Lewinella sp. 4G2: one gene and its partner. The protein of the gene in region 2 binds, or shares a complex with, the protein of the main gene of each other region. Links are inferred from orthologs where the notes say so. Each region holds a gene or a part of one and is shown on either strand. Other genes may lie near its edges.

Evidence for each region.
Region 1: the proteins of rodA (region 2) and A3850_RS11345 are in contact, whole or in part, in a crystal structure (PDB 6PL5), measured with the Thermus thermophilus proteins. The link is inferred for Lewinella sp. 4G2 from one-to-one orthologs. Residues at the interface, in WP_223903423.1 of Thermus thermophilus: Phe161, Val165, Phe168, Val169, Leu172, Pro198, Tyr199, Glu202, Tyr211, Arg212, Asp213, Gln220, Val221, Gln223, Ser224, Ile226, Ala227, Ile228, Gly229, Ser230, Gly266, Phe267, Val270, Leu274, Tyr277, Gly278, Leu281, Phe285, Leu289, Arg297; in WP_223903432.1 of Thermus thermophilus: Arg4, Ile5, His6, Leu8, Ala9, Phe12, Ala15, Leu16, Leu19, Gly20, Arg22, Ala23, Trp24, Leu26, Gln27, Val28, Tyr31, Tyr34, Leu36, Leu43, Thr45, Asp47, Lys156, Gln157, Gly158, Ser160, Val184, Leu201, Glu202.

Annotation. Positions count from the first base shown.
Region 1 is NZ_LVWJ02000014.1:2,704,036-2,719,312, reverse strand. The notes cover bases 6,239-9,122. They hold A3850_RS11345 (penicillin-binding protein 2), read left to right. Parts: upstream 6,239-6,677; coding sequence 6,678-8,567; downstream 8,568-9,122. Other genes in these bases: A3850_RS11335 (biopolymer transporter ExbD), read right to left, coding at 9,092-9,122; A3850_RS11340 (biopolymer transporter ExbD), read right to left, coding at 8,640-9,032; A3850_RS11350 (hypothetical protein), read left to right, coding at 6,239-6,556. In the rest of the region: A3850_RS11370 (hypothetical protein), read right to left, coding at 1-721; A3850_RS11365 (glycosyl hydrolase), read left to right, coding at 866-3,754; A3850_RS11360 (rod shape-determining protein), read left to right, coding at 4,058-5,095; rod shape-determining protein MreC, read left to right, coding at 5,181-6,008; more of A3850_RS11350, read left to right, coding at 6,032-6,238; more of A3850_RS11335, read right to left, coding at 9,123-9,487; A3850_RS11330 (MotA/TolQ/ExbB proton channel family protein), read right to left, coding at 9,582-10,283; A3850_RS11325 (M4 family metallopeptidase), read left to right, coding at 10,559-13,351; A3850_RS11320 (MFS transporter), read left to right, coding at 13,389-14,744; tyrS (tyrosine--tRNA ligase), read right to left, coding at 15,016-15,277. UniProt on the Escherichia coli protein: Catalyzes cross-linking of the peptidoglycan cell wall. Responsible for the determination of the rod shape of the cell. Is probably required for lateral peptidoglycan synthesis and maintenance of the correct diameter during lateral and centripetal growth.
Region 2 is NZ_LVWJ02000014.1:772,768-788,091, forward strand. The notes cover bases 3,899-6,829. They hold rodA (rod shape-determining protein RodA), read right to left. Parts: upstream 6,110-6,829; coding sequence 4,688-6,109; downstream 3,899-4,687. Other genes in these bases: A3850_RS04630 (anti-sigma factor), read right to left, coding at 3,899-3,937; A3850_RS04635 (RNA polymerase sigma factor), read right to left, coding at 3,947-4,525; A3850_RS04645 (SPOR domain-containing protein), read right to left, coding at 6,197-6,598; deoC (deoxyribose-phosphate aldolase), read right to left, coding at 6,611-6,829. Outside these bases: A3850_RS04610 (prolipoprotein diacylglyceryl transferase), read left to right, coding at 1-764; A3850_RS04615 (Crp/Fnr family transcriptional regulator), read left to right, coding at 798-1,343; A3850_RS04620 (DinB family protein), read left to right, coding at 1,414-1,986; A3850_RS04625 (DUF4097 family beta strand repeat-containing protein), read right to left, coding at 2,092-3,252; more of A3850_RS04630, read right to left, coding at 3,242-3,898; more of deoC, read right to left, coding at 6,830-7,246; preprotein translocase subunit SecA, read right to left, coding at 7,527-10,865; A3850_RS04660 (phosphotransferase), read right to left, coding at 11,068-12,042; A3850_RS04665 (NAD-dependent epimerase/dehydratase family protein), read left to right, coding at 12,679-13,518; A3850_RS04670 (DUF5916 domain-containing protein), read left to right, coding at 13,828-15,324. UniProt on the Escherichia coli protein: Peptidoglycan polymerase that is essential for cell wall elongation. Also required for the maintenance of the rod cell shape. Functions probably in conjunction with the penicillin-binding protein 2 (mrdA).

The DNA of each region.
Region 1 (15,277 bases), 1.9 Mb from region 2 along the record:
GGGTAGTTCCGGGGCGGAGACGTACGGCATCACGCAAGGTTTGCCGTTGCTCCAGGAAAGGATTTGCCGGCGCGTACTTCAGCCGGGGTTGTGGATCCCTTTTGCGAATCAGAAATCGGTAGACAACGAGGCCCACGCCGGCAGCGGCGACGACCGAGCCGATGACGACGTTACGATTATAGCTGTCCTGTTCGTCTTCAAAGTCCGCCAAGGCAGCGTCAAAATCATCTCGCGTATCTACGATCTCACTGGGCGTCACGGCGGCGCGGTAGGCCAGCCGGGAATTGGTGACGAAGGACTCCGCACCGTCCACGTCCGCTCCCCCACCCGTGAGGGCAGCGTAAGTTCCGGCGCCGGCCATGGCCAGGGCGGTCACGTCCACAAAGGTGCGTTTGAAGCGTTCGAGGTCCCGCTCGAAGGAAGCCTCGCGGAAGGATTCGTACTCCGCCGAAACCGTTTTCAGGGCAGCGTTGACGACCAGTGGCTTGCCCGCCTCCACGGTGAATTCTTTGGTGATGATCTCGAACTGCGGCGCCCAAATCTTGGCGGAATAGACGCCGGGAGAGAACTCGTACAGTTTCGTTTCCGAGAGGTCGAGCACCTGCCCGTCCACCCGGATGAAGGCATTGCCCGGCAGGACGTTGAAGGTGACGGCATTCTGCGCGGTCAGCGACCAGCAGCAGCCCAGGCAGAGCGCCAGGCTGAATAGATATTTGAACATGTTATGGGGTTTAAATGCGGAGGCCAAGGTAGGCTATACCGGACACTTCCACCCCACCCCTTCGGTCAATACGCCGTATTCACCGTCCGGTCTTTTTTGGCTTCGTACCTTGCGCCCCTTCACTTCCGAGCTAATCAACCGCCAATGCGTACTTTCTTTTTTTCACTGCTCCTCGTCCTATTGCACTGCACCTGCGTCAGCGCCCAGAGCCCTACGGTGGCGGCGGTGCGGGACCAGGGTTACCAACAACGCCTTTTCCTGCAGCAGAACAGCCCGGCGGCGGGACTGAAATTTGAAAACATCGGCCCGAGTATCATGAGCGGGCGGGTGACGGACGTCGCCGTGGACCCCGCCGACCCCCGGCATTTCTACGTTGCCTACGCCAGCGGTGGCCTCTGGGAGACGAAGGATGACGGCATCACTTTTGAGCCTCTTTTTGACGACCTGCCCGTAATGACGATCGGCGCCATCGACGTGCACTGGATCACCAAAACGATCTACGTGGGCACCGGCGAAGTGAACTCCAGCCGCTCCTCCTACGCCGGCAATGGCGTGTACCGAAGCACCGACGGCGGGAATAGTTGGACGCACGTAGGCCTCCCCGAATCCCACCACATCGGCCGGGTGATCGTGGACCAGCGCGACGTCAGCACCGTCTGGGTCGCCGCCATGGGCCACCTCTACAGCGATAACCCAGAACGCGGTGTGTTTAAGACCACCAACGGCGGTGGCACCTGGACGAAGACGCTATTCGTTAACGACAGCACCGGTGTAGTGGACCTCATCCGCGACCCACGCAACCCCCAGGAATTGTACGCCGCCAGCTGGGAACGCAGCCGCAAAGCCTGGAATTTCAAGGAGTCCGGCAAGGGCAGTGGCGTTTACCACAGCACCGACGGCGGCACAAACTGGTCGCAGATCAGTAATCGCTCGGGTGGTTTTCCACTCGGTGAAGGCGCGGGGCGTATTGGCTTGAGCATCAGCTACGATACGAACGGTGATCGCTACCTTTACGCAAGCATCGACAACTACTTCCGCCGCGACGCGGAACCCCGGGATACGCTCGATAAAACCCTTACCAAAGATCTACTGCGGAGCATGCCGCAGGCCGACTTCCGCCGCCTCCAGACCTACCAGCTTGACGATTTCCTGAAGGGCAACGGCTTCCCCGCCGATCTCGACGCGGCGACGCTTTTGGCGGATACAACCGACGAAGCGATCTCCCCCCTCGACCTCGTGGAATACCTCGAAGACGCCAACTCCCTGCTCTTCGACACGCCAGTGAAAGGCTTTGAACTGTACGTATCCAAGACCAACGGCGAGAAGTGGGAGCGTACCCACGCTGAGTTCATTGACGGGCTTTACAACAGCTATGGGTACTATTTCGGCGTCATTCGCACCCTGCCGGACGACCCGATGACGGTCTACGCGCTCGGCGTACCGATCATCAAATCAACCGACGGTGGTGCGACCTGGGCCGGCATCAACGGCGACAACGTTCACGCCGATCACCACGCATTGTGGATCAATCCTGAGCGCCCCGACCACCTGATTAACGGCAACGACGGCGGCATCAACATCAGCTACGACGGCGGCAAAAATTGGCGCAAGGCCAATAACCCGCCCCTCGGCCAATTTTACTCCATTGCGGTCGATGACCACCCCGATGGCTACCGCGTTTACGGTGGTTTGCAGGACAACGGTACCTGGCGCGGGCCCAATAATTACTCCGCCAGCCCCGGCTGGATGCAACGCGGTGAGTATCCCTACAAAATGCTCTTCGGCGGTGACGGAATGCAGGTGGAGGTTGACCCCCGGGATAACAATACCGCCTACCTCGGCTACCAGTACGGCAACTACTACCGGATGGACATGGCCGCTGACACCTCCACCTACATCACCCCGAAACACAAGCTCGGTGAGCGCCCCTACCGCTGGAACTGGCAGAGCCCGATCCTGCTCAGCCCCCACGATCCCGACGTAGTCTACATGGGGTCCAACCGCTTCCACCGCAGCAGCGACCGGGGTGCCAACTGGGCCATTACGAGTGAGGATCTGACGCAGGGTGGCAAGCCGGGCGACGTTGCCTACGCGACACTTACCTCCATCTCCGAAAGTCCCATCACCAAAGGGCTGCTTTACGTTGGTAGCGACGATGGCTTGATCCACCGCAGCGATGATGGTGGCGAGACCTGGACGAACATCAACAACGGGCTGCCGCGGAATCTGTGGGTCAGCCGAATCGCCGCGGGCAAGCACGATGCTTCCACCGTCTACCTCACCCTCAATGGTTACCGAAATGATGATTTCACGAGCCACGTTTACAGGAGTACCGACCAAGGGGCCAGCTGGGACCGAATCGGTCAGTTCCTACCCACGGAGCCCGCTAACGTGATCCTGGAAGACTATTCCTCCCCCAACCTACTCTTCGTCGGTTCCGACCACGCCCTCTACGTGAGTATCGATGGCGGTAAGAAGTTCAATACCGTAAACAATGGCTTGCCGGCCGTGGCGGTCCACGATCTTGTCATTCACGAGCCCAGCGGCGACCTGATCGTCGGCACCCACGGGCGGTCACTTTACAAGGCCAACGTCAAACTCCTGCAGGCCGCCGCGCGGGAATCCGGTGCCATGGCCATTGATGCTCCCGAGGTTGTCCGTTACTCCAGCCGCTACGGCACCCTGGATTTTGACCTTCAGACCCGTAAGCCAGAAATGAAGTTCGCCGTTTATAATCCGGGCGCTGCCGCGGGTGCGGAGTTAAGGATCAAGAGCGACGACGGAACAACCCTCTACCAGCGGGATCTGAAATTGATGCCGGGCATCAACCAGTTCACCTACGACCAGACCTTCGATGGGCGTTTTGCCGAAATGGTCAGCGTTGCCTTGACCAATATACAGGAAGACAGCAGCCGCCCCGCCGCTAAAGTGGAAGCTGCTAAGGACGGTAATTTCTACCTCCGCAAAGGCAATTATACCCTGACGGTGGCGGCCGGCAGCAACGTGGTCGAGCATTCCTTCGAAGTGAAGTAGTTCCGTCCCGAAATCAATTCCTGAGGCTCGTGCATTCCATCCGCTTACTAGAGTGAGCGGATGGATGTACGGGCTTTCTCTTTTTAACTACTGCTTGCACTAATAAATCCCGTAAACATCAATCACTTACGGGCAATTTTTGCGACTTTTGCACTTTGTAAGTAGGGCGACTAATTGTTGCCCTTACTTTACACCAACTCAATACTAAGTGCCGGGGTAAACACTTTGACTCTGCGGTCAAGAACCTACTTCAAACCGACCCACGGCCGAAACAGCATCGCGCTACGCTAACCACCGGAATACATGAGGTTATTCAGTCTTTTTCAGCAAAACCTGGCCATTGATTTGGGGACCGCCAATACCCTGATCATTCAGAATGGAGAGGTGGTGATTGACGAGCCTTCCATCGTAGCCATCAACCGTAAAACGGAGGAGACCATCGCCGTCGGTTACCGCGCCATGCAAATGCACGAGAAGACTCACGAAAACATTCAGACTGTCCGCCCACTGAAGGACGGGGTGATTGCCGACTTCCGCGCCGCCGAACACATGATCAAGGGGATGATCGAAATGATCGGGACCCGCAAGTCATTCCTCACCCACCTCAAAATGGTGATCTGCATCCCTTCCGGCATCACCGAAGTAGAAAAGCGCGCCGTATTTGAAAGCGCCGCCCGGGTAGACTCCAAAGAGACCTACCTCATCTACGAACCCATGGCCGCCGCCCTCGGTATCGGCCTCGACGTAGAGGAACCCATTGGCAACATGATCATCGACATTGGGGGTGGCACGACGGAAATTGCCGTCATCGCCCTGTCGGGAATTGTTTGCGACCAGTCCATCCGCACGGCGGGGGATGAGTTCACCGAGAACATCGTCAACTACATGCGCCGAAGCCACAACATCCTGATTGGGGAGCGGACGGCAGAGCAGATCAAATTCCACGTAGGTTCCGCCCTCGGCCAACTGGATAACCCACCGGAAGATTACGCCGTCAATGGCCGGGACTTGCTCAACGGTATCCCCCGCCAGATCACGGTCAATTACCAGGAGATTGCCGCGGCGCTCGATGAATCCATTCAGGCTATCGAAGAAGCCGTCATCCGTGCCCTGGAGACGACGCCTCCGGAACTCGCCAGCGACATATACAAGACCGGCCTATACCTCACCGGAGGTGGTGCCCTCCTCCGTGGTTTGGACAAGCGTCTCAGTGCCAAAACCCAACTACCCGTCCACGTTGCCGAAGACCCCCTGACTGCGGTTGTCCGTGGCACCAGCAAGGCTTTGGCGGATACGCGGCGGTACAAGAGTATTTTGGTACCGAGCTCCAGCGTAAGTTAATTATCAGTCTATAGTCTGTAGTCTTTAGTCTATAGTGCATCTACTCAAGACTAAAGACTACAGACTATAGACTACAGACTACCCCGTGCAGCAACTACTCCGCATATTTTTCAGCAACGGCAGCTTCTTCACCTTCGTGGCGCTGCAGCTGGTAAGTATGTACTGCATCATCAGCTTCAACAGCCCCCAGGCTTCCATCGCCGCCGAAACCTGGAGCATCCGGGCGGGGGCCGTCCGTAGCGTGACGGAGAGCGCGCGGGATTACCTGGACCTGGAGGCGGAGAACGAAGCTTTACGCCAGGAAACGGCCCGGCTGCGACAGCTCCTCCCCGAAAGCAGTTATGACGCCAAGGTGGTGGTGGATTCGATGGAAGACCGCCAACTCATCCAGCGTTACAACTACCTGACTGCCCACGTCGTCAACCGCTCGCCGTACCGGCCCAACAATACGCTGATCATCGACCGTGGACGTACTCTTGGCGTCCGGCCCGGCCAGGGCGTAGTGGGAGCCACCGGGTTGGTGGGTATCGTAGACCGGGTTACGGAGAACCACGCGCGGGTGCTCTCCGTCCTGCACCAGAGTATTCGCATCAGTGCGGGTTTGCGCTCCGGCGATTTTGGCACCCTGCGTTGGGATGGCCAGGATCCGCGTTACGTCACCGTAACCGATTTGGCGGATTACATCAAAGTCGCTCCCGGGGATACGATCTTCAGTACGGGTTACTCCAACGTCTATCCAACCAACCAGGTGATTGGGACGGTTGAGTCGGCGGAGGTACAGCCGGGCACGGGAAGCCAGAACCTGCGCGTAGCGCTATCCAATGACCCCTTGATTGAGACTGACGTATTCGTCGTGCAAGACCTATTCAAAGATGAATTGTCTGGCCTTGCCGACGAGGGAGAGACTAACTAATCAACGCTAACGACTAACCTAATATGCGCGGTTCCGACCCCATCAGTAATGGAATACGGTTTGTCGTTTTTCTCTTCCTGCAGGTTTTCCTGTTCAGGCAGGTGAGTATTTCGTTTGGGGGGACGGCCTACCTGTCCATCATCGTCAGTCCGCTCTTCATCGCTTTACTCCCGCTCCGGACGCCACGGCCGCTCGTGGTGCTTTTTGCCTTCCTACTGGGCTTTGGTACGGACCTCTTCTACGAATCACTGGGGGTGCACATGGCGGCGGCCTGCTTCACCGGTTACATGCGCCAATTCATCTTGCGCTCCCTCGAGCCGAAGGATGGTTTTAAAGTAAAGGCGAGCCCCGAAGGACGGGATTTAGGTTTCAGCTGGTGGATGAAATACCTGGCCCTTATGCTGACCGCCTACCTGGTTTGGTACTTCAGCATGGAAGCTTTCTCTCCCGTATTTTGGAAGGATATTACGCTGAAGGTGGCTTGTTCCCTTCCGGTATCCTGGTTGGTTTCACTGGTGCTCGTCATCTTCATTCGGCCAAAGATTTAAGCTCTTGTCCAAGAGTACTTCTGGACCAACGTGGTGTCGCGCATCCAGCAAAATGGACGGTATTGTTTTAGCGTTTACCAATCACGAGTAACCGATCTTCACCATCTCAAATCAATAATCTATGCAGGGGAGCGCCCCAGCGGCTCAACATCCACGCGCCATCACGATCAGGATCATCTTCGTGTTGATCACCCTGTTCCTGGTGGGGAAGGCCATCCATTTGCAGGTGGCCAGTTCCTACTGGCAGCAGCGGGCGGACCGGGTGGGGTTCAGCAAGGAGCAGCTCTATCCAGCACGAGGATTGGTCACGGATCGGAACGGCTACTTACTCACTAATAATGCCCCGGTCTACCAGATCGAGATGACGTACAACAAGTTCGCCAAGCACGCCGCTGCGTTCGATACACTGGAGTTCTGCCGCCTGCTTAACATCAGCCGAGACTATTTTGAGAACGCAATTCCCAAACAGTGGGCACCGAAGTACAGCAAGAGCAAGCCTTTCATTTTCCTGCCCAACGTCTCGCCTACTAAGTACGCTACGCTGCAGGAAAATCTGTTCCGCTTTCCTGGCATTTCGGCGAGCCTGCGGAGTTCCCGCAACTACCCGCCGGGGGTTGCGGCTCACTTACTGGGTTACATGGGTGAGGTCAACCAAAAAGCCATTGACCGCGGCGACGGGGCCTATAACCGGGGAGATTACCACGGGATTTCCGGTATTGAGTACGAATACGAAAGCCACCTCCGCGGTAAGAAGGGCAAGCGCTGGCAGTACCTGGACCGCCTCGGCCGTGATGTCGGCAACGTTAAGGCAGAGGAGGATGCCGTAGTCGGTTCCAACCTCATCACCACCTTGGACCTCAAATTGCAACGATACGGGGAGAGTCTGATGGTCAATAAGGTAGGGGCGGTCATCGCCATCGAGCCGGCTACCGGGGAGATCCTCTCCATGATCTCCGCGCCTACCTACAACCCCAACTTACTCAGGATCGGTCGGCAACGTGGCCGGGCTTTCACGATGCTGCAACAGGATACGTTGAAGCCACTTCTCAACCGGGCCGTCAACGGGAAGTACGCGCCGGGGTCACCCTTCAAATCCCTCGTCGCCCTCATCGGAATGCAGACCGGGACGCTGGAGGCCAACCGCAGTATGTCCTGCAACGGAGGTTTCCGAAGCGGTGGCCGGTTACTGTTGGGTTGCCACGCCCACCCCTTCATCAACAACGTTCCACAGGCGATTGCCCAGAGTTGTAATAATTACTTCGTCACCGCCTGGCTGGAAACCATTAATCGGGATGGGTCGGTTTCCCCCAAGGAAAAAATGGATGAGTTCAATGACTACCTAGGGCAGTTCGGTCTGGGTAAAAAGCTAGGAATAGATTTCCCCGGCGAGATCAATGGCTTCCTACCTACGAGTGATTGGATGATGGCTAACTCCGAAAGAAAAGGCGATGATTTCTGGCGCGCTATTTGGTATAGATCACTGGCCATCGGACAGGGAGAATACGAAATGACCAGCCTCCAGATCGCCAACTTCACGGCGGCCATCGCCAACCGGGGTTTCTGGTACACGCCTCACCTCGTCAAACAGTTACAGGAAGGCAACGAATCCGTGACCCGCCCACTCCGGGTGGAACGCCACAATATTGACATTGACGAACGCCACTTCGAAACCGTCGTGGAAGGCATGCGCCAGACCGTCCTGAGTGGTACCGCCCGCCGCGCTGACGTCCCCGGCCTGGACGTATGTGGCAAGACCGGTACCGTACAAAATCGCTTCGGTGACCACAGCGTTTTCACCGCCTTTGCGCCACGGAACGATCCGCAAATCGCCATCCTGGTCTACATCGAAAACGGGGGCTACGGCGGCACCATCGCCGCACCCATCGCCAGCCTGATGATCGAGAAGTACCTCAACGGCGAAATCGCCAAAAACCGCCAGTACCTGGAAACCAGGATGTTTGAGACGGATATGACCAGCCGGGGGGAGACTTCTATTCGGGAGATAGAATAATAGTCTGTAGTCTGTAGTCTAGAGTCTACAGTGGCCCCAACTATAGACTACAGACTATAGACTACATACTAATCACTCCTCCGCCGCCAATACCCCATTAATATTCAGCCGCATTGCCATATCCATCACGGTGACGACGCCTTCCACCGGTGCGTTGCGAGTGGGGCTGATGAGGATGGACTGGTCGCGATCTGCTTTACCCGTCAGGTAAGTTTCCAAAGCTTCGGGGCTGATGCTGTTACCGTTTAGCAGGAAGGTGCCCTGGTTGTTGATGGTCACGTCGTCAATGTTCCGGGTGCTGGGGCTCGTGGGGGTGTCCGAACGGCCGGGCATCTTCAGATTCAGCGCGTGGGGGGCTACTACGGTGGACGTCAGCATGAAGAAGATCAGCAATAGGAAGATGATATCCGTCAGGGAGGACATGCTGAATTCGGCGGTAACCTTGCTGCGTTTGCGTAAAGCCATTTTTTAGTCTGTAGTCTTTAGTCTGTAGTCTATAGTGCTAGCACTACTCGACTACCCTACTACTTAGGTTGAGTAGCGATGATCGCCCGGGCGCGGTTCTGCGCGGCGAGGGTCATGATGGGAGTGATGTTTTTGAAGGGTACGCCGGTTTCGGCTACGATGGTCACGGTGGTGTTTTCTTCGTCGTCGGATTGGGCGATGGCGTCGTTTACCGCGGCGGCGATGGCGGCTCCCCGCACTTCCTGGCTGTTGACGCTCACCTTGCCGTCCTTCTCTAACTGGACGACGATGTTCGTCGGGGCCACCGTCTGGCTATCCGAGCGCGGCAGTTCAAAGGGCTTGATCTGCACGAAGTTGGACGTCAGCATGAAGAAGATCAACAACAGAAAAATGATGTCCGTGAGGGAGGACATGTTGAATTCCGCGTTGGGCTTATTGGAGCGTTTTAAGGGCATATTTAGTCTATAGTCTGTAGTCTGTAGTCCGCTGTCCGTAACCCAATAGCTACGTGGTGACACTATAGACTATTGACTACAGACTGTAGACTACTTACCCCGGTTCCTGCAATAGATCCATAAACTCCGTAGTACTCCGCTCCATCTTGTAAACGACTCGCTCCACGGAGGCGACGAGGTAGTTATAGCCAACGAAAGCGAGGATACCGATGAAGAGGCCCGCAGCCGTCGTCAGCAGGGCGGAATAGATGCCACCGGCGAGGACGTCCGGCGTAATGTTCTCCGCCGTACTCATTTCGTAGAATGCCGCAATCATACCGGTCACGGTACCAAAGAAGCCAATCATGGGGGCGGCACCGGCGATACTGGCCAGCGTGCTCAGTCCTTTTTCAAGGCGGAAGATCTCCAGGTTACCAACGTTCTCAATGGAAGCATCGATATCCCGTAGTGGGCGGCCGACGCGGCTCAGGCCTTTGTCCACCATCCGCGCAACGGGGCTGTCCGTCGTGGCGCAAAGGGCGCGGGCGTTGGCCATGTTTCCGGCCGACATTTCCAGGCGGATGCGCTCCATGAATCCTTCGTCTTCAGCACCGGCGGATTTAATCACCGCAACGCGTTCCAGAAAGATGTAACAGGCTATCACGAACAACAACAGCAGAATACCAACGATGATCATCGTCAGGATGCCGGAGTCCAGCAATACGGAAAACAGATTCTGGCTTTCGACGATTGGTTCTTCCGTGCTGGTCAGGGTGGGTTCTGCCTGCAGCAGGAGATAGCGAAGGTTGGAAAACATTGGGGTGTGTATTTAGCATCAGCAAAACGTCGGTGCGCCGTCTTTCGTATGTCGGGTGGGCGCAGCGACTCTCTAAGTCTGCCAAAGGTAAGTAAGGGCGGGTGAAAAACGAACGTAGTCACTCCCTCCGTGCTGACCAGTGTATATGCAACACGATCTATTGCCCGCCACTGCGTCCGCCACCTTCCCTAAGCTACTGTCATTCAACCCATCACATTATAAATAAACCTAATAACAGTACCTTTATGTGTTGATTTTTCCAAATGTGTCTTTCCATGAAATTAGGCCTTTCCGCGCTCTGCCTGCTGCTGAGCTTCGCAGCCGTGGCTCAAACGTCCGCCCTGACGCCCGAAAGTGTGGCTGAGCTACAGGCTCGTGGCTACACCGTCAAGGTGAATACGGAGCGTTACTTTACTTTAGAATTAGCCGCCATTGCGGTCCCCCCCGCTGAGTTTCTGCGTACGCACGTCACCATTTTGGGCGCTGCCGCAGGTACAAAGTTTGTACCGGGAACGGGAACGCGCGCCGTGGATGGGGCCCGGTACATCCGTTTCGGACAGCGCCTCAACAATGCGGATGTCATTGGCGGGGAGGTGAGCCTGCGGCTGGACGGTCGGGGATTCCCCAGAACAATCAGCGGGTACCTCGCACCGGCGGACGCCTTTTCCTCACTTGCCCTTTTCTCTGCACCCGCGGCAGCGCCCGTATTCTCCGAAGCTGCATTAATTGATGCTGGACGAGCACACTTAACCACGCAGTACCCCACCATCGCTGATTGGCAGGTTGAACCCAAAGACGTGGTTTGGATCTCCGCCAACCCTTGGTCAAAGACAGAAAAAAGGCACCGGACGCAGGCCATCGAATTTACCGAGCCCGGAGGTTTCCGTGGCACGATGGTGTACGTTGACGTGCTCACGGGCAAACCCATTTTCGACCACCAACTGCACTGCGACCTGGACCGGCAATTGTACTCAACGACCACCGACCCGACTAATTTAATCTGGGAAGAGGGCCAGGCCTTTCCCGGCAACCTCAATGCTGAAGGCCAGGAAATGCTGACCGCCACCGGCGAAGTCTACCACCTCTACCACCGCACCTTCGGCCGCAATAGTTACGACGACGCGGACGGCGTGATGCGCACCCTCACCGACCGCCAGGACGCCTGCCCGAATGCTTCTGCGAGCGGCGACCTGATCCGCCACTGCCCCGGAACAGTGACCGATGACATCGTAGCCCACGAGTGGACGCATAACTACACCGGTGCCATGGGCAATCCCATCTATCAGTACGAAACTGGGGCGATCGACGAGGGACTTGCCGACATCTTCGGTGAAGCCATTGACCTCCTAAATGACCGCGGCAACGACTTCAACGATGACCGGATGCGGACCCGCTGCGACAATAACAGCCAACGCTGGCGGCTGGGGGAAGACGCGGCCGTATTCGGCGGTGCCCTCCGCGACATGTACAACCCCGAGTGTGAAGGCGACCCGAGCAGCCGGAGTAGCAGCAGCTTTTCCTGTGACCCCTTTATCGACAATGGTGGCGTCCATATCAACAGCGGTGTCGTGAACCGGTCTTTCTCCCTATTGGTGGATGGCGGCACTTTGAATGGCACGACGGTGAATGGAATCGGCCTGACCAAGGCCCTGCACATCTACTTCCATGCCAACGAAAACTACCTTGGCCGAGTGACCGACTTTCGCGCCTTCGCGGATATGCTGCTGCAGAGTACCGAAGACCTCTACGGTACGGATCTGCCAAGCCTTACGTTGATTGATCTGCCCGCCGCGCCCTCCGGACTGATCCTCACCGCAGCTGACCGGGCCGAAGTGGAGAACGCCCTCACGGCTACCGGGATGCTGACGCCCAACGCCTGCCCCTCCACCCCTACCCTCGCCCAGAACCCTCCCGCCAGTTGCGGTAGCAATCCGGAAAACCAGGAACGCATCCACCTCAACGAAGACTGGGAAAATGGGCTCGGCCCCTGGACGCTGAACCAAAACCCAAGTAATCCCGCCACGTGGACGGACCAACCCTGGGTGATCCTGGACAACCTCCCCGACGGTCGCGCCGGTACCGGAGTTTACGCCGCCGACCCCGCCATTGGCGACTGCGTTGACGACCTCGAGAACGGCTCCACCGCAATCACCAGCCCCATCATTGAGCTACCGGCGGACGCTGCGCTGATGGAACTTCGCTTCAACCACTACTATGCTACGGAGCGGAACTATGACGGCGGCGTGCTACAGTATTCCCGCAACAACAGTTCCTTCCAATTGGTCCCCATCCAAGCCTTCATCTATAATGGTTACGACGGCGCACTGATTGGGCCGGGAAGTAACGACAACCCTTTTGCTGGGCGCCAGGCCTTCCACGGCTCGGATAGCGGGCGCAATACCGGCACCTGGGGTACTTCGGTGGTGGACCTGGACTACTTCGCCAACCCCGGCGACGACCTCCGCCTCCGGTGGACGATGACTTTTGACGGTTGCAACGGCACCCTGGGTTGGTATTTGGACGAAGTCACCGTAAGCTCTTGCGTCGCCGCTGCCTTACCCGTTATCTGGAGTGAAGTTTCGGCCGAGGCGAAGAAGGACGACATCCTGGTAAAATGGACAACGACGGAGGAAACAGACAACGTCGGCTTCACGGTCGAGCGTACGGATAATGGTAAACCGTTCACCGCCATTGGGACCGTAGCCCCGACAACTGAGACCACCGGTGAGTACGGCTTCGTCGACGAAGCGCTGGTACCGGGAACGAACTACACTTACCGGATCGCCCAGCGTGACTTCGATGGATCCATCAGTTACTCCCCACTGGTTTCGGCTGTGCTCTCCGGGAAAGTTGAGGGCATTGCCGCCTTCCCGAACCCCGCGACCGACCGGTTGACGATCAAAGCCGCGGATGGCTTACCTGTTTATCTACTGGGAAGTGACGGGCGTCTGATTAGCAAAACAATCATTAAGGGAGGTAGCGCTAGCCTTCAAGTGGCTGATTTACCGGCGGGCGTCTATTTCCTACGTCAGGGGTCCGAAAGCTTGAAGGTAGTTATCGGGAATTAGGACAAATACTGCATCTTGTTGGCTCAAATAAAGTGACATGCCCAGTTTTCAGCCGACCAAAGCCAACTACGGTCTCTTATCTCTCCCCGCTACGGCCATGGGTTTTGCCCTTTGCGTACAGATTGCCGCACTGAGTTGGATCCTGAATACCCAGTACGGCCTCAACCTGGAGGAGATTGGCCTGGTATGGTTGGCCGGTCCGGTGGCAGGCATCCTGGGTCAGGTGCTGATTGGAGCGCTGAGTGACAACGTTTGGTTCTGGGGAGGCCGGCGGCGGCCCTTCATCGTGATTGGTGGCACCCTCGCCGCCCTGATGATCCTCGCCCTGCCTAACCTCGGACTGATCCAGTCGGCCCTCGGCGTGGAGAGTCTGATCGGTATTGCGCTCACCGTGGCGCTTACCTTGGACTTAGCCATCAACGTGAGTTTTAATCCGGCCCGTTCCATTATTGCGGACGTCACCCCGAAGGGGAAGATGCGCACGGACGGGTTCACCTTCATGCAGACGGTCTCCGGCTTCTTTGGCGTGCTCGCCTACCTGATCGGGGCATTCATCAGTAATTACTTTCTGATCTACGCGGGGGCGATCATTGTATTTCTTTTCAGCGTTTTCCCCGCCTTCCTCATCAAGGAACCGCGGAATCTAGAGGACGTCGAAACTGACGGCGTAGTGGAGGTCCACGACGGTTTGGTCGAAGACATCCTGGATGCCGATGGCCCGCGCCAAACGGCAACCACAGCCGTTGGGAACACGACTGATTGGACGGAGTTCCTCAAGATCTGCGTCGCCCACGCTTTCACCTGGGTGGGTGTACAGACGATGTTCATCTACACCTTTGGCTACATCAAGAGCAACATCATGGGATTTGAGGTGGAGCAGGTACTAACGGATCCACAGAACAATGACATCGGCTTCGCCATCGGGATTGCCTTTGCCATTTTGAATACCGTCGGATTCCTTTTGCCCGCCTTCGTGCTTGCTCCGATTGCCACGAAGATCGGCCGCGTCAAAACACACGCAGCGGCCATCGCCATCAGTGCGGTGGGCTACGGTTTGATCGTCGTGTTCGGCACTTCAATGACGGCCTTCTTTCTACTGATGGCCATCGTTGGCGTCGGGTGGGCGGCCGTGGTGAGTTTGCCCTTTGCGATCATGTCCGAAGTGGTCGATTCCCGCAAGATGGGTTTGATGATGGGGCTGTTTAACCTGTCCGTAGTGCTGCCGCAAATCGTGGCCTCCTTACTTGGGGGAACGATCAATGCGGCGGATGATAAAGCGGCGATCTTCTACATTGCCGGGGGGATGTTGGCGGCTTCGGCGGTACTGTGGTTGCTGGTGAAGGAGCCGGTTTCGGAGGGTGAGGTGGTGGCTGGTGGTGGTGGCGGGCACTAGGAGCTAGTGGGTCGTTTTCGACAAGAGGTAAAGGGAGGAAAGGAGGGTTAAGGGGGCGCTGCGCGCAGCAGGGTGACACACTTCTCTATCTTCTCTGACAGCTTATTCTTCTTTGCGAAACAGAATTTCTGAAGCAATTAGTCGTGGGTAATTTTCTACAAGACGTAAAAGAAGGATAAGAGGAAAAGGAGGCGCTCCACGGCGCAGCCGCACCTCCTTTTCCCCCTTTATCTCCCTTTCCTTCTCTCGGAAAACGATCCAACAGGCTCCCCTACTCGACCACGAGCAAGTACCGCTTCTTCTTCCCGTTCTCAATCAGGATGAAGCGGTCGTGCAATAAATCTCCCGAATTGAGCTCGGCATCTACGTCGCTGACTTTTACCTTGTTGATGGCGATGGCATTCGCCTGGATGGCCCGCCGTGCCTCCGATTTGCTGGAAAGAATGGAGGTCAAGTCAGCCAGTACGTCGATTAAGCTGGGGGAAGCCGCCAGGGCGGAGGCGGGGACGACAAAATCCGCGATCTCACCGCGC
Region 2 (15,324 bases):
GAGGTAAGGCCGAAACCTATACCGTCTACCCCAGCGACCGGGTGGGCCCGATCACCTTGGCCGCCGCCTTTGGTGGTCTGCTGGGGGCTAAGGTTTTTGCCATCATCGAGTACCTCCCCCGATTCTTTGAAGACCCCATCTACGTACTGCTGAGTGGAAGCGGGCTGGCCATTTACGGTGGCCTCATTGGCGGCGCGGCGGCGGTTTGGTGGTACGCCCGCAAGCACGACATCAAAATCCTTCCGCTGGCCGATGCCGTCGCGCCCGGTCTAATTATCGCCTACGGGGTGGGCCGCCTCGGCTGCCAGCTGAGTGGCGACGGAGACTGGGGCATCGTAGCGGGCCCGCAGCCCAACTGGTGGTTTTTACCGGACTGGATGTGGAGCTCTACCTTCCCGCACAACGTACTGGAACGCGGCGTGGCCATCCCGGGCTGCACCTGGGAATACTGCAAAGAATTGCCCGCGGCCGTTTACCCCACTTCCATTTACGAGTTCCTGATGGCTATGGCGATTGGGGCTTTACTGTGGGGCTTACGCAAACGGTATACGGCCATCCCCGGCATGCTGATCTCCATCTACCTCGTTCTAAACGGCATCGAGCGCTTCTTCATCGAGTTCATCCGGGTGAACGACCGGTACGACGTGCTGGGCGTGGCCCTCAGCCAGGCGCAATTGATCGCCATCGGGTTTATGATAGCCGGTGGGCTCGGCATCTACTTCTTTAATAAGCGGGCGCTGCCGCGGGTGCAGGGTAATGGGTAAATAATCACCGGCAATCCTAAATACTTACCTACCATGCCTTCCCCCCTCCAGCAACTAAAGGACTACCTCCGGGAAGAAGAAATGTGGGAAGGCCGGACCACCCTGAAACGCGGGGATTTCCTCCACCAGCCGGGAGACCGGAACGATACCATTTACCTCGTAGAAACTGGTACCATCCAGGTTTACGTGGTGACGAACGGCGGAGAGGAACAGATCATCCGCTTCGCCTATCCGGGAGACGTATACTCCGCCATTGATTGCCTGCTGACCGGCCGGCCGACCATCCTTAGCGCGCGGGCGATCAGGGCGTGTACGCTGTTATCTCTGCCTGGCCGAATGTACCGGGAACGTATTCTTGGCAACCCTAAAGCGGCTCAACTTTGGCAGCAGGTCTCCGCCTGGATGCTCGTCGGACAGCTTGATCGGGAAATCGACCTACTGATCAAGAACCCAGCGGAGCGGTACCGGCGCGTGCTCGAACGGAGCCCCCAGCTGTTTCAGGAAATCCCGGCCCGTTACATCGCTAACTATCTGCGGATGACGCCGGAAACGCTTTCCCACATCCGTTCTCAGGCGTAATCTTGATCCTGCGTAAGATTGGGGGAGGGTTTTTCCGGGATCTTTGAGCCATCATCAAGTCTTCCGTCCTATGTCCCCCCGCAATACCGAAGCGTTACTTCAACGACTGACCGACCTTACCATCAGCAACCGGGCGGCGGCCCAACGTTTAGCTGCCCTACCCCACGCTACTTTGCACCTGCGGCCGCGCCCCGATGCCTGGAATGCCGTGGAGTGCTTCGCTCACTTGAATTATTACAGTGATTACTACCTACCGGAAATGCGGCGGCGGATGGCTACTTCGATTCACCCGCCCCAGGCAACTTATACTTCTTCCTGGTTGGGCAACAAGTTCGCTGCGGGGATGAAACCTGGTCCAGCCATGAGAAAGGTGAGCACGCCGCGAAGCGCCAACCCCAAAAATTTTGGGATGGAACCCACCGAGGCCGCACTGGCACAATTCATAAAGTACCAAGATGAAACCCTGGAACTATTGCAACTAGCCGCCAAGGTAGACTTAACGAAGACCAAGACCGGCATCAGCCTGACGCGTTTCATCAAACTACGACTTTGTGATACCCTCCGGACGGTCATCTACCACAATTGGCGCCACGTGCTGCAGGCAGAACGGGCCTGCCAACTGGAGGGAGAAGTAGCGGGCTGATCAAGAAACGCTGTTTGGCTAACAGCAAAAAAGGAAGCCTCCCCGGAAGTCATTCCAGGGAGGCTTCGTAAACACTCTAAACTAGTAATCAACAAGTTCTTGTGGTTACTGGCGGAGAGAGATATCTCCGTAGGCCGTAGAGATAAAAACACGGCCGGTGCCAGTACCGGAAATTTTTCCTTTGATGGATTCCGAAGAACCCTCTTTGTTGCGGTTCAGCTGACCGTTGCCAGACACCGAAACGTCGCCGTAGCGGGCGCTGACGTCTACATCATAGCCGCGGCCCGTTGGCATAACGAGGCGAACGTCGGCATAACGCGTGGTAACGTCAATCTTTTCGAAATCTCTGCCAATTTTTTCCACGTCGATGTCTCCGTAGTTGCTATCGGCGCGGAGACGGCGGAAAATGGTGCCAATGGAGTAGTCGGAATAGCTGCCGTCCACGTCTAATTCATCCACCTCCATGATTTCCACGTCGTTATAATTACCGCGGAGCGTCGCTTCCGTCACCTTCTTGATCTCGATCTCTTCGTAGCCAGCGTCAACGTTGATGCGGTTGAGGGTTCCGAGCTCCAGCTCGCTGTAGCGCCCGTCGTAGGTGAGTACGTCTGCTTGGTGGATATCCGCTTCACTGTAGCGCAAGCGGAGGCTGCTGGTTTTGCCCAACTCATCGGCTCGGATCGACCCGTAGGAGATCTTCACGTTGTTGCTGCCGGAGAGTTTACCGGCGACGAGGTCTCCGTAGCCAACCTCCGTCGTGTTGTTACCACTCAAGTTGGGCAGGCGTACATCGCAGTATTTGGCAATCGTTTCTAACGAAGCTGATGCGGGCATCTTTACGTTGTAGTAGACCTTGAAGTCATTGGAGTTGTCGCCCCAGTTGATGGAGATGGAATTGCCGAAGATCATATCCCACAGGCTGCCATCTTTCTGGCGTTGGCCGATCTCGGTCGTGGCCGTCGCCCGGTTACCCCCGCCAGAGAAGTTGATGGTGATGCGGTTAAAAATGGCGTCGGCCTTTTCCTGGGAACTAGCGGTTACGCGGACCTGGACGTCGATTTGAACCTTGTTTTCGTTCCAGGTTTCGACGTTGATCTCGCCGTAGCGGTTTTCCAGCCGAACGGAGCCCTGACCGTTGACGTCGTAGGATTCGGAGAAGGTTTTTTCGTAGTCCTTCTCCCAGCCACCAGCCGGGGCGGCGGAGACCTCACCAACCAGCGCGAAGGCCAGTAGTAGTGAGAGGATGGAAGTGATTCTATAACTCATTTTCATTTGCTTTTTTGGAGGCAGCCTTGGGGCTGCCGGGGGGGATCTGCCGCTGGACGCGAAGCAGGATATCAAGTTTCGTGCGGTAGATGCGGATCATCTCTTCTACCAATTCTGCCCGTTGGCTTTCCGGGACTTCCAGCAGGGAGGCGCGGATCTCGGCCGTTGCTGCATCGATTTCTTTGAGGTCGGCGACCAACTGTGGGTCGTTGTTCACTTGCTTGACGCGGGTGAACTGGCTGGCGATCTCCCGTTGGTAGTACTGTTCTGTTTCCAGGTACTCCGGGTTGATACGTTCAAGTTCGAGGGCTACACGGTCCTGCTCGGCGTTCTGGTAACCGCGGCTGCTCCCGATGAGGAAGGCAGCCACGATGAGTACCAGGGCGGAGGCGGCCATCCCGAGGATGGGGAGGTACCGGCGGCGGTGCGTGACCCGCAGTGGGGAGGCCGGGGTGGCGTCCGCTTCGGCGAGTTGGCCCATGATGGCAGCTTCCATTTCCGGTGGAGGCGTTTCGCTATCGAAGGCTTCCCGGTTGTTGGCGACGAACCGTTCAAAATCGTCGGGTTCATCGTCTTCGGGGGTGATCGATGCTTCAATGCGGCCCCAGAGGCTATCCGGTGGGGTGTCCGCTTCGAACTCTTCTTTATGGTTGAGGATGAAATCCTCTAGCTTATCGTTAGCCATGGTGGAGGATTATTTTTCTTCGTTTAAAATGGCCGCGAGCCGTTTCTTGGCGCGGCTGAATTGTGATTTGCTCGTCCCGACGCTGATGCCGAGAATGTGAGAGATCTCTTCGTGGTCGTAGCCTTCAAACAGGTAAAGACTCAGTACTACCCGGTACCCTTCACTTAGTTTCATCATGCCCCGCTTTACGCGGTCTACCGTCATACCCGTTGCCTGAAAGCCGGGTGTAGCGGAGTCACTCCCGACGGGGCTTTCGTCGGTTTGAATGTCGTGCTGCTTGGCGTCGTAATCCGTCGTCAGTAAGCGGCGCTTCTTCAGGTGGTCGATACAGCGGTTGACGACGATGCGCTTGATCCACGCACTGATCGAGGCATCGAAATTGAAGGTGTCGATCTTGCGGAAGATGTCCACAAAAGCCACCTGCATGACGTCCTCCGCGTCGTGGGAATGCCGGAGCATCCGCAGGCAGAGGTTGTACATCGGTTTGGCGTAATGGCCGTAGAGCTCGCGTTGGGATTTGCGGTCCTTCCGCTGGCAGCCCAGGACCAACTCGCGGTGCGTGTCGCGATAGTCGGCGGCTGTTGACATAGGTGATAGGATTAGATTGACGCCCACGGGGTGGTTTGCTTGTTTGAAGGTAGAGACGAGGCGCCGTGGGCAGGGTTGCACTTTTAAAGTGCTGCTGGCAAATTTATTTTAGTTTTTTAGTCTGCTGAGATCCAGTAGCGTTTTCTCCAGTTCCGGGCTATGCTATACCACCCCCCGCATCCTGTCAAACTTCAGCACCACGGCGATCATTAGCGTAAAGCTCAGCAGGGAGCTCCCCCCCTTAGAAATAAAGGGCAAGGGAATACCAATCACTGGCATTAGCCCCATCGTCATCCCAATGTTGACCAGCATATGGATGGCGATAATGCCCGCTACCCCATAGGCAAAAGCCCGGGCGAAGGTCCGCGTTTGCCGCTCGGCGATGACGCTGAGGCGCCACAACAATCCCAAAAAGGCGAGGATGATAAATGCGGAACCGATAAAGCCTTGCGCCTCTCCCACGGCTGAAAAGATAAAATCCGTCTCCTGCTCCGGTACGTAATCGTACTTGGTCATGATACCCTCAAAGAGGCCCCGGCCGGAGAAGCCACCGCCTGCGATCGCTAGTTTGGATTGGATGATGTTGTACAGCGCGCCCCGCTCGTCCATCCCCTCCGGGCGTAGCCAGGCGTTGATCCGGTCCTGCTGGTGAGGTAGCAGCACGTTGTTGAAAAAGAAGTTCGCGGCCACCGCGATCAATCCTCCCCAAGCTAAAGTCCCCAGGCTGACGCGGGCAACTTGCGTTCGCTGCCGGACGAAGAGAAAGGCGACCATCGCGGAAAAGGCCACGCCCAGTGTCAGTAAGACGGGCCAACCCAGGCCAAACTGAAAATAAGCCGTAGCGGCTGCGGCGATCAGGACAACACTTCCCAATACCCAGTACCACATCTTTTGGGGAGTGGAAAAACTCATCACCAAAAGGAGAAGCCCAATCAAAGCTGCGGTCAGTAAGCCCGGGGTAGAAACAATACCTAATAGGAACATCGCCGCCGTAAACAGGCCAAAACCAAGTAGTAATCCCGGTAGCCCCTCCCGGTACATCACCAAGAAAAAACTGACGAAGACCAGGGCAGATCCTGGGTCCGGCTGCAGGACGATGAACGCTGCAGGAATGATCCAAATCAGCATTCCGTAACCGATATTTTTGATCCGGTCCATCTTTCCCGTCCACTGGCTTAGGAAGGCGGCCATCCCCAGGCAAGTGCCAAACTTGGCCAGTTCACTGGGTTGGAAGGTAAACCCCGCCAGCGCGAACCAGGAGCGGGCGTTATTGATCTCCTTACCAATCAATAGTACCAGGATCAGTAGTACTACCGTCCCAATGTAAATTGGGTAGGCGCCAACCACCCAAGTCTGTCGATCGATGAACAAGTCTACCAGAAACCAGGCCCCCAGGGAGATGATCAACCAGATGAATTGCTTTCCCGCCAGCGAATTCAGGAGCACCGTCAGGTCTCCCGTCTCGTAACCGTCGGGCGGTCTACCCACGGCGTACAGCATGATCAGCCCGCTGATGACGAGGAAGAAATAAATGATGACGGTGATGGGATCGACGATGTGTCGATCACGGATACCTCCAATCATGATGGGGGCTTAACACCCATTAAATGGGTAAGACTTGGTTTTGCTCCGAATAGTCCGAATGGTATCCCAACGCTACCTTGTCCGAGGCTAGTACATGCGTAGTAGCTCGGACTTCTTCACGTCATCCTTCACCAGGTAGACGCCTTCAAACTGGCGGTTGAGGGTAAATTTCAGTCGCTCGGCCTCCTGTTTCGTGAGGAAAGCGCCGGCCCGGAGTTTGTAGTAGGGCTTAGTGTGTACCCAATCCACCGGGATATTTGGGTAGTTCACTTTGAAGTCCGCCTCCACCGTTTCCAGGCGGGCGCGGTCCGTCGTAGCCAAAATTTGTACTCGCCATCCGGATACCTTGTTGGTCGCTTCGTTTGAACGCACGAACAGATCCATCAACGTTTCCACGCGGGGGTCTACATTCACGCTTACACTCGCCTGGGCGCTGACGCAGGTACTGAGTAAGGACCAAGTAAAAAGGACGGACAGGATACGCATCATAATGAGTAGTAGTTAGGCCAGTAGGGCAATTCCGGCGGAGGTACCAATCCGGTCCGCACCAGCCGCAACGAGTTCTTCGGCAAACGCTTTATCGCGGATGCCTCCGCTAGCTTTAATCTTGATCTCCTCCACCAGGTTCGCCCGTAAGAATTTTACTTGCTCGACGGTGGCCCCTCCCCGGGAGCCCGTGGAGGTTTTAACGAAGTTAGGCTTCACGTCATTGCAAATGTCACACACCTGCTTGAGCTCCTCCTCCGTCAGCGTGCTGGCCTCCACAATCAGTTTAGATACCTTGCCCTTGAGGCGGGCCGTAGTAGAGACGGATTCGATATCCGAGCGGACGTAACTCCAATCTCCGGATTTTACCGCAGCAATATTGATGACGATGTCTAATTCGTCCGCCCCCTCATCCATGGCCCGGCGAATTTCCTGCACCTTGACCGCAGTTTCCTGGTAACCATTCGGAAAGGCAACGACGGTTGCTAACAGCACGTCACTACCCGATAGCAGTTTCTGGGCCCGGGTTACGAAGTAGGGTGGCACACAAACAGCCCGGAAGCCGTGGTCCAACGCCTCCTGGCAGATACGGTCCACGTCCGCCCCGGTACATTCGGCAGCTAGAAAAGTATGATCAATCAGCTCTTTCAAGGCGAAAATTGTGGGCCACCCGTGGGTGACGTTTAGGGAAAGACTCAGTACCACCCTAATAAAACCGGTGGCAAAAGATGTTCGTGAGAGACGAGTAAGCGGCGGACACTAGCCATGCATGGCTGTGAACCGAGGCGCAAGATAGTCAGCCACGATCTTTAATCGGTGTCTTTACTTCTATTGCGCTCACCTTTTAACAAAGAAAGGAGCCAATGGAAAAGGGGCAAGCATTAATTGCTCGCCCCCATTCTTAGTTAGGATCCAGAGATGCTCTACTGGATTATTTACCGTGGCACTGCTTGAACTTCTTACCACTACCACAGGGGCAGGGGTCGTTACGCTTCACCTTGGCCTCCTTACGTTGGAAAGTCTCCACCTTTTGCCTTTGGGCCTGGCCGGCATTATCCGCTGCTTTCTGGGCGGCGGCGGCTTCCGCTTCTCGCTTGTTGGTGGTTACCTGCTCCTGAGCGGGCTGACGTGTTGGAGCCTTGGCCTCCTGAACATCCTCAGCCCGCTGTAGCACGAGGTCACCCTTGGCGAGGTAAGCCGTAGTGGTTTCGTTGATTCGGCGGATAAGGCCTTCGAAGAGCTTATAGGCTTCCATCTTGTAGATCACCAGTGGGTCCTTTTGCTCGAAGGAGGCCAGGTTGGTGGAGGTCTTCAGTTCATCCATGGAACGCAGGTGCTCCTTCCAGTTATCATCGATGATGGCTAAGGTTACGGTCTGCTCGATGTCGGAGATGATGCTCCGGCCGTTGCTTTCGATGGCCTTTTCGATATCAGCCGTAATGGCTAGCGGGTGAGTAGAGCCATCCGTAAACGGAATCACGATACGCTTGTAACGCCCGGGCTGGTCCTCCTGAATCTGACGGATGTGAGGCATCACGCGATCCACCAATAGCAACATTTTGCTGTGGTAGAAACCCTGGAATTCCTCCAGCAGGCGATCAGCAATATCATTCACTTCCTTCGTCTCCTTGAAGAAGGCCGCATCGATCTTGGTCTCGAATCCGAGGATGCGCAGCACGTCGAAGCGGAAGCTGTCAAAGTCTCCATTCTGCTTATTCTGGAAGGTGATGTCGTCGAGCAAGCCCTCGAACATGGAATGGATATCCAAAGCCAGGCGTTTACCACTCAGAGCGTTGTCCCGCTTGCGGTAGATAGCCTCCCGCTGGATGTTCATTACGTCATCGTATTCCAGGAGGCGCTTACGAGTACCGAAAGCGTTTTCCTCGACCTTTTTCTGAGCGTTCTCGATGGACTTCGTCACGATGCCCGCCTGGATGACGTCGCCTTCCTTGTGGCCGGCGCGGTCCATCCACTTGGAGATCCGTTCGGATTGGAAGTAGCGCATCAGGCGGTCCTCCAGCGATACGTAGAATTGGCTGGAACCAGGGTCTCCCTGGCGCCCGGAACGACCGCGCAACTGGCGGTCCACCCGCCGGCTATCGTGGCGCTCGGTACCAATGATGGCGAGGCCACCGGCCTGCTTCACCTCGTCGCTCAGTTTGATGTCCGTACCCCGGCCCGCCATGTTGGTAGCGATGGTAACCTGACCGGGCCGGCCCGCCTCAGCGACAATATCCGCCTCGCGCTGGTGTTGCTTGGCGTTCAGTACGTTGTGTTCGATGCCCCGTGAACGGAGGTACCGGCTCAGTTTCTCACTGATCTCTACGGAGGTCGTACCTACGAGGACGGGGCGACCAGCCTGGGTGATCTCCTGCACGTCGTTAACGACGGCGTTGAATTTCTCCCGTTCGGTTTTGTAGATGAGGTCATTACGGTCATCCCGTTGGATGGGGCGGTTAGTGGGGATCACCACAACGTCCAGCTTGTAGATGTCCCAGAATTCTCCTGCTTCCGTCTCGGCCGTACCGGTCATACCGGCCAGCTTGTGGTACATGCGGAAGAAGTTCTGCAGCGTCACCGTTGCGTAGGTTTGGGTGATCTCACCAATCTTGACGTTCTCCTTGGATTCCAGCGCCTGGTGGAGACCATCCGAGTAACGGCGGCCTTCCATCATCCGGCCGGTCTGGACGTCGACGATCTTCACCTGCCCGTCCTGGACCACGTAATCATCATCGATCGTAAAGAGCGTGTAGGCCTTCAGCAACTGGCGGATGGCGTGGAGGCGCTTTGATTTGACGCCGAAGTCTTGGGCAATCTTATTCTTGGCCAACGACTTTTCTTCGTCGGAAATGTCCGTCCGGTTATCCACCTCGGCCATGTCGGTGGCGAGGTTAGGCATGATGAAGAATTCCGGATCCTGGTTGTAGCGGCTGAGGTATTCTACGCCCTTCGGAGTAAGGTCAACTTGTTTGTTCTTAGCATCAATGGTGAAGAGCAGTTCGGCGTCCACTTCGGGCATCCGTTTGTTCTTCTCGGCCATGAAGGTGTTCTCCGTTTTTTGCAGGAGGGTACGGATACCGTCTTCGGAGAGGAATTTCGTGAGGGGGCGGCTGTTGGGTAGCGCGCGGTACGCCCGGAGGAGGGGGAAACCAGCTTCCCCGTCTTCCACGCCGAGGTATCCTTCCTTAGCAAGTTTCTTGGCCTGGGTGAGGAATTTGTTGGCCAGGCGCTGTTGCTCGGCTACCAGTTTTTCAATGTGGGGCTTGAGCTCTTCGTAGTCGCGGTCATCCGTACTTCCCGTCACCGGGCCAGAAATGATGAGGGGCGTCCGGGCATCGTCGATCAGGACGGAATCGACCTCATCGATCATCGCGTAGTGGTGCTTACCCTGGGTCTTGTCGGCGATGTTGCGGACCATATTGTCCCGCAGGTAATCGAAGCCGAATTCGTTGTTAGTACCGTACACTATGTCGCACTGGTAAGCCGCACGGCGGCCGGGGCTGTTGGGGCGGTGGTAGTCGATACAGTTGATGCTGAGTTGGAGGAACTCCATCAATGGGCCAATCCACTCTGCATCCCGTCGGGCGAGGTAATCGTTCACGGTAATGACGTGGACGCCCTGGCCACTGAGGCCATTCAGGTAGGCCGGGAGGGTGGCGACGAGCGTCTTACCCTCACCCGTTTGCATCTCGGCGATCTTGCCTTCGTGAAGGGCCATACCACCGATGAGCTGCACGTCGTAGTGAACCATTTTCCACACAATTTCGCCACCGGCGGCCGTCCATTTATTGCTGTAGATGGCCGTATCGCCTTCAATGCGGATGTGGTCTTTCTTTTCGTTGGCGGCGAGGTCACGGTCCGCCTGGGTAGCGGTTACGCGGAGTTCCTCGTCTTCGGTGAGCCGGCGGGCGGCTTCCTTCACGGTAGCGAAGGCTTCGGGAAGGATTTCTTTAAGTACGACCTCGAGTTCCTCATCGCGGTTCTTCTTCAGCTCGTCTACCTTTTTGTAGATGGCATCCTTGCGGTGGAAGTCTGCTTCCTCTTCGGCGAGCGTTGTCAGCCGTTCGATCTCGGCGTCGATTTCGGCGAGGTATTCATTGATGCGGCCGCGGAGCATGGTTGTCCGCCCCCGGAGTTCGTCGTTGGAGAGCCCCTGTAGCGTATTGTATACTTCATTGACCTGCTGGACGATAGGTTCGTAGGTAGCTACGTCCCGGTCCTGTTTCGAGCCAAAGAGATTTTTAATGAATTTAGTGAAGCCACCGGCCATGAGATACGTTATTTACCCTTTTCCTCCGCACCTGCGACAGCGCCCTTATTGATGTGATGGCGCTGGATATGCGAGAAAAAGTATTGTGCTAAAATTGCCGCAAAGATACGCGGCACCACCGGCAGCGCGCACAAAGCACGCCACGGCCGGCTAAGTGACTGATTGTCACGAAAAAACAGAACGGCCTGACAGGTACGCAGGTTTATTGGAGGCCAATCCGGGCCTGCTCGAGCAATGATTTCCGCTGGCCCAACGTGAGCGAGAGTGGTAACTGGGCGATACCGATGATGCGGCGAATGACCTCCACGTAGCAGAATTCCCGCGCCAGTTTGGCGTTGAAACCCGGTGGTTTACGGTAGCTGCGGTCGATCTCGGTAAGGAGTTCCGGCTCGGCCTCGGAGAGCAGCAAGTGTGCCATGAGTACGCCGAGATCAAACTCCGGCGCCCCCCGGTGGGCGAACTCTCCGTCGATGACGAACACCTCACCCTTACGGCGCATGAAACTGCCGGGGTAAAAATCACCGTGAATAAGCTGGCGGCCAGCCGCGCGGTACTGCGCTCCGAGTTCCAGCGCTTTCGCCCGAAGCTTTTTATCGTACTGGTAAACCGCGGCGACGTTGGCCAGGCCGGGCAGGAAATCGTCTAGCGGGAAACCGTTGTCGGGATTGAAGGGCAGCTCAAAAATGTGGGCGGCGTTCAGCGCTTTGAGTTCTTCGTTGGCGGGGAAATCCTTTACGTTCACCCGGTGCAAGACCGAGAGGTAATTCAATAAGCTCCGCAACTGGGTTCGGCTGATGGAACGGCCTTCCTCGTAAACGTAGATCATATCCTCGGCGCCCTCCAGATACTCCAACAGCAAAGTGTAGTTGGCGGCATCATAATCTAGAACCGCGGGGTGGTGGCCGGCCAGTTCGGGGTCTTCCGCCGCGGCGCTCAGGTACTGGTATTCAACGTCAATCCGCGCGATCGGCGCCGGAATACTCGGGTACTTAGCCACGTAGGGCCGGCTTTGTTTGAGGACGAACTGCCGTTCACTCGTCGTTACCAATAGAGTCACGTTCATGTTCCCCTCCCCCGCTTTAGTAACGGACATAAGGGTTTCCCCCGTCCGTAGAAATTGGCGCTCCCGTAGGTAGCCCGCGATACCGGTTGGCGTATCAGCTTGTAATTCGATCATGATAATAAGGTGGCTTGGTCGGCACTAGGCCGGGGAGTTACTGGGACGGGCTAATTTAGGTATCCGCTACGTAGTTGCTTTACCGTACTAAAGCAAACACTTGTCTTTGACCTTGCACGGAAGTCTGAATGGTGCGGTAGTGTACACCGATTTACATGAAGTTGTGTATTCCTCTCCCCCGGCCCCTCTCCAAAGGAGAGGGGAGACGTGATAGGCATTTCATGTATAACAGTATACGCGGTAGTGAGTAGCAAAAGAATACCCCACCGACATTCTATAGTGCGGCGGGGTAATCCAAAATGGTTGCAAAAAAATTGCACCGGAAATCTGTACTTATTTGGTATCCCGGTAGCAAGTAGAACTATTCGTTGGCGCGTAGAAGACGGTTCGCCAACGGTAAAAATGAACTGATACATCAATTAGCTCGAGTGAAAGCGAAGGAATAGTAAACACTACCCCTCCGCGTAAAACTCACTCAAAACAAATGCGTTACTCGCCGGGTGCTTTGGTCCTACAAAGATAAGGTTTCGCACCACTATTTCAAACTAATTTGATTACGTTAATCCAATTAAATTGATTTTGTAATTTTATTGCGAACTGTCCCGATTTAGTTGAATACAACCCTAGTTTTGCGGTATGACGGACGACAATTCTAAATTAAAAGTGGCCATCCTCGGGACTGGTTGGTTGGGTACGGCACTGGCGAAAAGCCTTTGTGATCGGGGGCTTCAGGTACACGCTGCCAAGACGACCGAAGCTGGAAGAGATGAGCTTGCCCAAGCCTTACCACTCCGAGCGTTCGTGGTGAAATTACCGGAGCCCATCCCTGCAGCCTTTCTGGTTGGCATTACCCACTTGGTCATTACTATCCCGCCCGGTGGCCGTCGTTTTAAAGAAGCGACGACCGAAAAGTATTTGGAACAAATTCGTGCCATCACTCAAGCCTGCAGTGATCGGACAAAAAGCCTTCGCGTCATCTTTTGCAGTAGCACCGGCGTGTACGGCTCAACCTCCGGAACGGTGGATGAAGAGACGGAAGTAGCCCCCGAGACTCATTCTTCCCGCGCCATCGTTACCGTGGAAGACTACCTCCGTTCCACCTTTCCCCGTCTGACCATCCTGCGTTTTGCCGGTCTCATCGGGCCGGGCCGCCACCCGGGCAGGTTCTACGGTGGCAAAGAAATGGCGGTCTCCCGCGCGGACGCGCCCGTCAACTTGATCGAACAACAAGATGCAGTAACGGCAATAGAGCTAGCTATTCTCGACCACGACATTCTGGGAGTGTATAATGTCTGCGCCGCGGCACACCCCACAAAACGGGCATTTTACGGCGCTGCCGCAGGTGCCCTGCAATTGGATATCAAAGCCTTTGAGCCGGGGGGAGAGGGCGATAAACGAATTGATAGCCAGAAACTTCGGGCCGCCGGTTGGGCACCAAAAAATGATGGTTTGAAAATAAATGAGCTAAAGGTGTGACCATCTGGCCGCCCTTACGTTAGAAGAATACCTAATACGTTAGGTTTTACAGCGTTTTTCTATTTAAAGCTTCACTTGACCAAATGAAACAGTGTTTGACTTTTCAAGGCTAAAAGCCTACTTCAATTCTACAACTGTGTTAGCCATCTTCCTTCCCGGGAGGTGGCTTTTTTGATGGTTGAAAATGATAAATCCCCTTACCTCATTCAGTGTTGATTGTCGGTACCCCACAGTCTTCCACCTGATTTCGAAAACCGTTTGCCTGGGTGGCTGCTTACCTTTGCCTACCCTTTCTAAAAACGGACCGATTTGCGCTCACTCCTTCTGGTTTTATTCCTGCTGCCGGTAAGCCTGTGGGCTCAGTTTGATGCCGCCACTGCAGACCTACCACCGAGCGCTACCGCTACCCGCTTTACCGAGACCATTCAGCTCGATGGGAGATTAGACGAGGCCCAGTGGACGAATAGTCAACCGGCCACGAACTTCTGGGAAACTTTCCCTGCGGATACCGGACGCGTCAGCGACCAGACCGAGATCTACTTCGGCTTCGACGATAGGAACCTCTACATCGGCGCCAAATGCTACGTGCAGGGGCAAGACTTCGTAGTACCGAGTCTCCGCCGCGATTACCGGGCTGGTGGTAACGACAACCTGACCTTCGTACTCAATCCCTTCAAGGATAAGACCAACGCCATCGTCTTCGGGATGAATCCACTGGGCGTTACCCGCGAAGCCCTTATTTACAACGGTGGGGAAAATGGCAGCGACTTCCGGGAAGAATGGGACAACAAATGGCGGGGCCAATCCTACATCGGCGAGGGATTCTACTCCATGGAACTCATCATCCCCTACACCAGCCTCCGTTTTCCGGATGGGGATACGCAGTGGTACTTCAACGCCTACCGTTTTGACACCCAGTCCAACACCCGCTCCACCTGGCACCGGATTCCCCAGAACCAGATGATCATGAGCTTGGCTTACATGGGGACGATCGACTTCATCGGCGGCGCCCCCCAGGCCCAGGGGAAGAACCTGACCGTCATCCCCTACCTCAGTGGCAACTTCAGCCGTGACTACCAGGAAGGAACACCCAGCGATTGGGGTGGCAACATCGGTGGAGACGCCAAAGTCGGAATCGGATCCGGCCTGAACCTGGACCTCACCGTCAACCCCGACTTCAGCCAGGTGGAAGTCGACGAGCAGGTGATCAACACCAGCCGTTTTGAGATCTTTTTTCCGGAGCGGCGCCAATTCTTTCTGGAGAACGCCGATCTCTTCGGCAGTTTTGGTTTCTCTCGCACCAACCCCTTCTTCAGCCGGCGAATCGGCGTCACCCGCGATACGACTACGGGGGAGGGCCTCCAAAACCCCATCTACTTCGGTGCCCGCCTCAGCGGAAAGGCCAACGACGACTTACGGGTCGGCCTCCTAAACATGCAGGCGCAGGATAATTTCGACCAGGGTTTACCCAGCTATAACTATACCGTTGGGGCGGTGCAACAGCGGGTAGGGACGCGCTCAAGCATCGGCGGCATCATCGTCAATAAGCAAAACTTTGGTGAATTTGCGGATACCTCCGAAGTCAACGCCAACTTTAACCGGGTGATCGGCTTCGATTACAATCTGGTCACCTCCAATAATCGGTGGACGGGCAAGACCTTCCTCCATCGCAGTTTCTCCGAAGGGGAAGATGGAGATGATTACGTTCACGGATTCAATCTGGAATACAATGTCCGTAATTGGAACGTGGATTACGACCACGCTTACGTAGGCGAAGATTACAACGCCGAAGTTGGTTTCGTCCCG